3 regions of the Alteromonas sp. CI.11.F.A3 genome follow, and region 3 is predicted to be linked to each of the others. Evidence: predicted binding sites of a transcription regulator. Region 3 holds the regulator's gene; each other region holds the start of a gene.

Region 1 (2,274 bases), 2.0 Mb from region 3:
TTAACTGCAACGCATACCCAACTAACTCTTTATCATCGAAACCTAAATTCAACGCTTGTTCGAACGCCTTATCCATGTCTCCGCTATAGAAGGTATCAGCTAAATCTTGTGCTTCACCCACAAGGTTTGCAATAGCTGTCATTTCATCTTCGTCTATTTCACCCTTTAACGAGAAGCTAATGCCACTTCGTTCAAAGTATTCATATTGAGATGACTGCTGCGCCACAATTGAACCTGTATTCGAACTAGATTCTTCAGTATCGTCATTTGCGGGTATATACAGCGAAGCCTGACTCGCCGCACTAAATTGTCTGATACTTTCAAAGCTAAGGTTTACTTCATCCCCATCTTTGGTTCGAATAAGCAAACTACCTGATTTAGCATCAGATGCAGATACCGCGTTAAGCTCGCTCACACTCACTGGATTAGGATTGAAGATATTCTGTTCCAGATCATTGATGCCGCCGTCTATCATTTCGCGACTACGGGTAACACCTTCTTCAATCTCGTCATTCATAAAGCCAGCGAGATCCTTTTCAGCCATAGCGAATCCACGACTTACCCCTTCACGGGCCTGACCAAACAACCCTTTCAAGGTATCATCATCCGCACCTCCATCAGCCGCACCTTGAATAACTCCGGTCACGAACCCAAGTACATTACGTGCGACTTTCTCGAAATCGAATAAGCTTTTATTTTCTTTGCCGTCATCTGACTGTTTGCTTTCATTCGGGCGCTTGCCATCAACAACCACATTTTGACTTAAGCTACCACTGAAGACCTTTAAGCCAATACTGGTTTGCGTGCTATTCACGGTGACCGTCGCTGAATGCTGCTTGGTAAACTCGGCTGCTTGTTGTAAGCCTTCCTGTTGAAGCTGCTTCTTTATAGCTTCATTCGGGTGAACCGATGCCTTTTCATCCACTTTCTGGTCGCCCATGAAAGCCTTAATTTGACTCACGTTCATAATTTGATCCTCACTATCCTCAATCAAGTTATCGGCACCAATCACGTATTGTTTAATTTTAATACGAAATTTTTGCTTCTGTGAGTTTTATCCGTTGCACATATAATATAAGGCACTACAATTCGCAGCCTTATTTAAATGATGTTCGGAGAACCACATGACAACCACCACTGCAAAAGACTATCAAGCTCAACTCGATGAGAAAGTGGATCGGTTAGGTACTCTCCTTGCGCCATTTAACGCCCCTACCCTGTCGGTGTATCCATCTAAACCTGAAAACTACCGCATGCGAGCTGAATTTCGCGTATGGCATGACGGTGACGATCTTTATCACATCATGTTCGATCAGGGGTCTAAAGAGAAATACCGCGTAGATACATTTCCACCAGCAAGTGAAACCATCAACAGTGCAATGCAGCAGTTAATAGAATATTTAAAGCCAAATGAACTGCTGCGCAAAAAGCTTTTCCAAATTGATTATTTAACTGGGCTATCCGGCGAACTGGTTATTAGCCTTCTTTATCACAAGCCACTTGATGATGAATGGGAAGCGCAAGCTGAACTGCTTCGCACCTTTTTAGCTACGCAATTTACCGCGGTGAGTATTATTGGGCGGGCTAGAAAGCAAAAACGCATTGTGGGTAACGATTTTATTATAGAACGTCTACCTATTAATGGCCGTGAATTTGAATTCAAACATATCGAAAATAGCTTTACTCAACCTAATGCAGAAGTGAATTGCAGCATGATTGAGTGGTCACTTGAATGCTCTGCTCCCCTAACTGGCGATTTACTCGAAATGTATTGTGGTGCAGGGAACTTCTCAATGCCATTGGCAGTTCATTTTGACAACGTGATAGGAACCGAAATAGCAAAGCCTTCGGTACAAGCGGCGCAATACAATATTGCGGCAAACCACTTAGATAACGTGAAAATTGTTAGGCTTTCTGCAGAAGAGTTTACTGAAGCAATGAACGGGGAAAGAACCTTCTCTCGATTAGAAGGTATCAACTTAACTGAATACAATTTTACTACTGTATTGGTCGACCCACCTCGAGCAGGGTTAGACGTAGATTCATTAAAGATGATTCAAGGGTACGATAATATTATCTATATTTCTTGTAACCCTGAAACCTTAGCTGAAAACTTAAGCCTGCTTTGTGAAACTCACGAAGTAGCAAATGCGGCGCTGTTCGATCAATTCCCGTTCACCCACCATATAGAAGCAGGTGTGTTACTCACCAAAAAGTAATGCTCTGTATATTGTGAATGAATTCGCAGCAGGTTTAGATTTTAAAGCTTAAGAT
Region 2 (2,274 bases), 1.8 Mb from region 3:
CCTTCTACGTCAAGAATGTCATCTTGGACTTGAAATGCAAGACCAATATCATCGGCGTAGGCCAATAGGTCTGCTTTACTGTCACTATCAAGTTCTGGAGAAACAATAGATACCATTTCAATACATGCACGAAGCAGGGCGCCGGTTTTCAAATTGTGCAGCCGCTTGAGCTGCTCTAGGCTTATTTCTTCACCCGTGCTGGCTAAATCAATAGCTTGCCCGCCACACATGCCGCGATAGCCTGCGGCGCGGGCTAGCACAGAAAGTAATTCACCACGTTTATTGGTTGCGAAATCACTTAATGGCGCATCGGCTAATGTGCTAAAAGCAAGGGCTTGCAATGCATCACCGGCTAATATTGCGGTGGCTTCATCAAATGCAATATGACAAGTTGGCTGGCCGCGACGCAAATCGTCGTCGTCCATGGCTGGCAAGTCATCATGTACCAGCGAATACGCATGCACGCACTCAATTGCCATACTAATCGCCATTTGATCGCCTTTAGGCACATCAAGGGTGTTGCCGATAACCTGAACCAGTAAAGGTCGCATGCGTTTACCCCCTACCAACAACGCATGGCGCATTGCTTCTTTAAGCCGCGGTGCGTCGTGGGGAAGGTCATCAATAAGCGTATTTAACGACGCATCGGTCTGCTGCTTAACTTGCTGATGCAATGCAGTGAAATTCATAACGTACCTGTTTGTTGCGACACGAGGCTTAAGGTTGCTCGTCTTCAGGAAGAGGGTGTAATGCGCTTTCGCCTTGCTCATTAAGCAAAATTTTAACTTTTTGCTCGGCTTGCTCTAACGACTTCTGGCCTTCACGAGAAAGGGCAATGCCTCGCTCGAATTTCTCAAGTGCAACGTTTAATGGTAACTCACCGTTTTCCATCTCATTAACAATGGCATCTAATTCGGTAAGGGTTTCCTCAAACGAGGGAGAATCTGTCTTTTTCGTCACTTTCGCCACCATAGCACTCAATTTTAGGCGTTTCTTGGGATTACGCGCACATTAACTGAGGGTAGCCAATGGGTCAAATGGTTTGTCAATATATGCCCTATTGCAGCTATCTATGACAACGCGTTGTGAATCAAGCCTCAGTATCAAAACTGGCGCCTAAAGTTCGACTAACGTCATTATGTATACAATAATTAAGGCAATTTGCGATAATCTTGTTATAGAAATTCTATACAATGCCGATAGAATACGAGTAATAGTTATGCAGCGTCTGCAAAAAATGAGGAAGAGTGAGTGGATTTAGCAACCGTCATAGGTATGTTGGGCGCCATCGGCTTTGTAGTAATGGCCATGGTTATGGGTGGCAGTATTGCCATGTTCATCAACGTACCGTCTATCTTGATCGTATTTGGTGGCACCCTTTTCGTTATTTTATCCCAATACACTTTAGGGCAGTTCTTTGGTGCAGGTAAAATTGCAGGCAAAGCATTCATGTTCAAAATTGATACGCCTGAAGACTTAATTGAAAAAATTGTTGAGATGGCCGATGCAGCACGTAAAGGCGGTTTTCTTGCATTAGAAGAAGCTGAAATTGACAATCCGTTTATGCAAAAAGGTGTAGACATGCTGGTTGATGGTCACGACATAGAAGTGGTCAGAGAAACCTTAGCGAAAGATATTTCTATGACCACCGAGCGACACGAATTTGGTGCCACCATATTTAAAGGTATGGGTGATATCGCACCAGCAATGGGAATGATTGGAACCCTGATTGGTCTGGTGGCCATGCTTTCCAACATGGATGATCCTAAATCGATTGGACCAGCGATGGCGGTAGCACTATTAACTACTTTGTATGGTGCATTCCTTGCCAACATTATCTGCCTACCCATGGCGGTAAAACTCGGTAACCGCGCTCAAGAAGAAAAGCTTAACCAAATGCTAGTACTCGATGGCATTGTGGGTATTGCTGATGGACAAAACCCGCGTGTTATCGAAGGTATATTGAAAAACTATCTAGCGGCAAGTAAACGCGGTACGGGCGCTGAGGACGAATAATGGCTGAAGAAGAGTGCCCAAAATGTCCTCCCGAGGGGCTTCCTGCATGGATGGGGACCTTCGCGGATTTAATGTCGTTGCTTATGTGCTTCTTTGTACTGTTGCTCTCATTTTCAGAAATGGATGTACTGAAGTTCAAGCAAATAGCGGGCTCTATGAAGTTTGCCTTTGGGGTGCAAAACAAAATTGAAGTGAAAGACATCCCTAAAGGCACCAGTGTTATTGCGATGGAATTCAGACCCGGTCGTCCAGACCCGT
Region 3 (2,274 bases):
ATCAGGCTCTCAATCAATGGCAGAGCTATCACCAACGCAGCATGCAGGGCTCATTAGAGCTTTTAGCGAATTGCGCTCGCCCATTGATGTACTTATTGTGGATACCGCAGCAGGTATTTCCGATATGGTGCTAAGTTTCTCCAAAGCCTCTCAAGATATTATGGTGGTAGTGTGCGATGAGCCCACTTCACTCACTGATGCCTATGCGTTAATTAAAATTCTTAACCGAGAGCACGGTGTTTTTCGCTTCAAAGTGGTCGCCAACATGGTCCGCGATGTTAGAGAAGGTCAGGAGCTTTTCAGTAAATTATCTAAAGTAACAGGGCGATTCTTAGATGTTGCGCTAGAATTGGTAGCAACAGTTCCTTTTGACGAGAACATACGCAAAGCAGTACGTAAACAAACGTCAATTGTAGATGCTTACCCAAGTTCGCCGGCAGCCTTGGCAATTAGCCAGCTAGCAGCCAAAGCAGCATCATGGCCTATTCCTGCGCAACCAGGTGGTCATTTAGAATTTTTTATTGAACAACTAGTAGCAGATAAAGCAGTAGGAAGTCAGCGTTGAATAGCAAAGCAGCCGCTTATCAACAGCAAACGGACAAGTCACAATTAGTTGAGCGTCACGCTTCGCTGGTGAAGCGAATAGCACACCACTTAATGGCGAGATTACCAGCCAGTGTTCTTGTCGATGATTTAATCCAGTCAGGTATGATTGGACTGCTAGAAGCTGCACGAAATTTTGACGGTTCCAAAGGTGCAAGTTTCGAAACCTTTGCAGGTATTCGTATTCGCGGCGCCATGCTTGATGAAATAAGAAAAGGTGATTGGACGCCTCGCTCTGTTCATAAAAACGGAAGAGCAATCACCGAAGCAATCTCTCAAGTTGAAGGTGAAACAGGCCGAGACGCGCGAGATGTTGATATTGCAGCTAAAATGAATGTCAGTATGCAAGATTATCATCAAATGCTTAACGAAGTGAATGCTGGGAAATTGGTGGGTATTGAGGACCTAGGTGTTTCTGAAGATGTTATTTCTACAGAAAAAAACCGAGGCAGCGACGCACCGTTAGAAGATTTGATGCAAGGGGCTTTCCAAAAAGCGCTAGCACATGCTATTACTACATTACCCGAACGGGAAGCGATTGTACTTTCTTTATACTATGATGAAGAACTGAACCTTAGAGAAATAGGGGAAGTTCTTGATGTTAGTGAATCGCGAGTGAGTCAGATTCATAGTCAGGCCATGTTAAAACTCAAATCACGAATGAAATCGTGGCAAGTTGACGAAGAATAGAAATTAATAACAATTAACCCCTCATTGGAGGCTATTTTGGATAAAAGTATGAAAATTCTCGTGGTTGACGATTTTTCTACCATGAGACGTATCATAAAGAACCTGCTAAAAGATTTGGGTTTTGCCAATATCCAGGAAGCGGACGACGGTAACACCGCGCTGCCTATGCTACAACAAGGTGATTTTGACTTTGTTGTAACAGATTGGAATATGCCAGGTATGCAAGGTATCGACTTATTACGCGCTATACGTGCCGACGATAAGTTGAAGCACCTACCGGTTCTTATGGTGACAGCAGAAGCGAAGAAAGAACAAATCGTTGCCGCAGCGCAAGCTGGTGTAAACGGTTATGTTGTAAAACCTTTCACTGCCGCTACGTTGAAAGAGAAATTAGACAAAATCTTCGAACGTTTAGGTTGATCCAGACGCTCACCAGAGAAATGAGGTTTACTGGATGTCGACAAATGAAAGTGTCTCTATAACGCTCGAAGAAGCCAAAAAATTGGTAGCGTATCTTGAAGAGGGCGATAACGCATCAGCGAACGCCGTCTTAGAAGCCGTTTCGATGAAAGAGTCCATTGAGCTCTTTGCTGAAGTTGGTAAATTAACGCGTCAACTTCATGATTCGTTAAATAATTTCCAAATCGATGAACGTATTAAAAATTTAACCGTTGATGACATTCCTGATGCGCAGACGCGACTGATGTACGTTATCGAAGAGACGGAAAAAGCGGCCAATACCACTATGGATGCTGTTGAAGAGTGCATGCCAATTGCGGAAGTGCTTTCTACACGCATCGAAAAAATTATGCCGGAATGGAAAAAACTGATGAATCGTCAACTTGAGTTGGGTGAATTCAAAGTTTTATGCGCAGATTTAGACGAATTGCTAGAAGACGGATCGAAACAATCGTCTAAGCTTACATCATTGCTTACCGAAGTGTTAATGGCACAAGGTTATCAAGATCTTACCGGTCAAGT

What was found. Region 3 encodes FliA, which starts transcription of late flagellar genes. Its sites were predicted from a motif close to CTAAAGNTNNNNNNNNNNNNGCCGATA; they were not measured.
Region 1: a site for FliA is predicted at 997-1,023, ahead of R1T43_RS04075 (DUF5610 domain-containing protein). Genes of this name have one in related genera too.
Region 2: a site for FliA is predicted at 1,176-1,202, ahead of pomA (flagellar motor protein PomA). Genes of this name have one in related genera too.

The regions. Positions count from the first base shown of each region.
Region 1 covers NZ_CP136708.1:934,475-936,748, reverse strand. The annotation lists gene R1T43_RS04075 (DUF5610 domain-containing protein) at 1-967, opposite strand, end outside; gene trmA (tRNA (uridine(54)-C5)-methyltransferase TrmA) at 1,125-2,219, shown strand; gene fabR (HTH-type transcriptional repressor FabR) at 2,268-2,274, opposite strand, start outside.
Region 2 covers NZ_CP136708.1:1,790,240-1,792,513, forward strand. The annotation lists gene R1T43_RS07635 (farnesyl diphosphate synthase) at 1-689, opposite strand, end outside; gene xseB (exodeoxyribonuclease VII small subunit) at 718-960, opposite strand; gene pomA (flagellar motor protein PomA) at 1,252-2,016, shown strand; gene R1T43_RS07650 (flagellar motor protein MotB) at 2,016-2,274, shown strand, end outside.
Region 3 covers NZ_CP136708.1:3,610,946-3,613,219, reverse strand. The annotation lists gene R1T43_RS15605 (MinD/ParA family protein) at 1-565, shown strand, start outside; gene R1T43_RS15600 (RNA polymerase sigma factor FliA) at 562-1,293, shown strand; gene cheY (chemotaxis response regulator CheY) at 1,330-1,713, shown strand; gene R1T43_RS15590 (protein phosphatase CheZ) at 1,748-2,274, shown strand, end outside.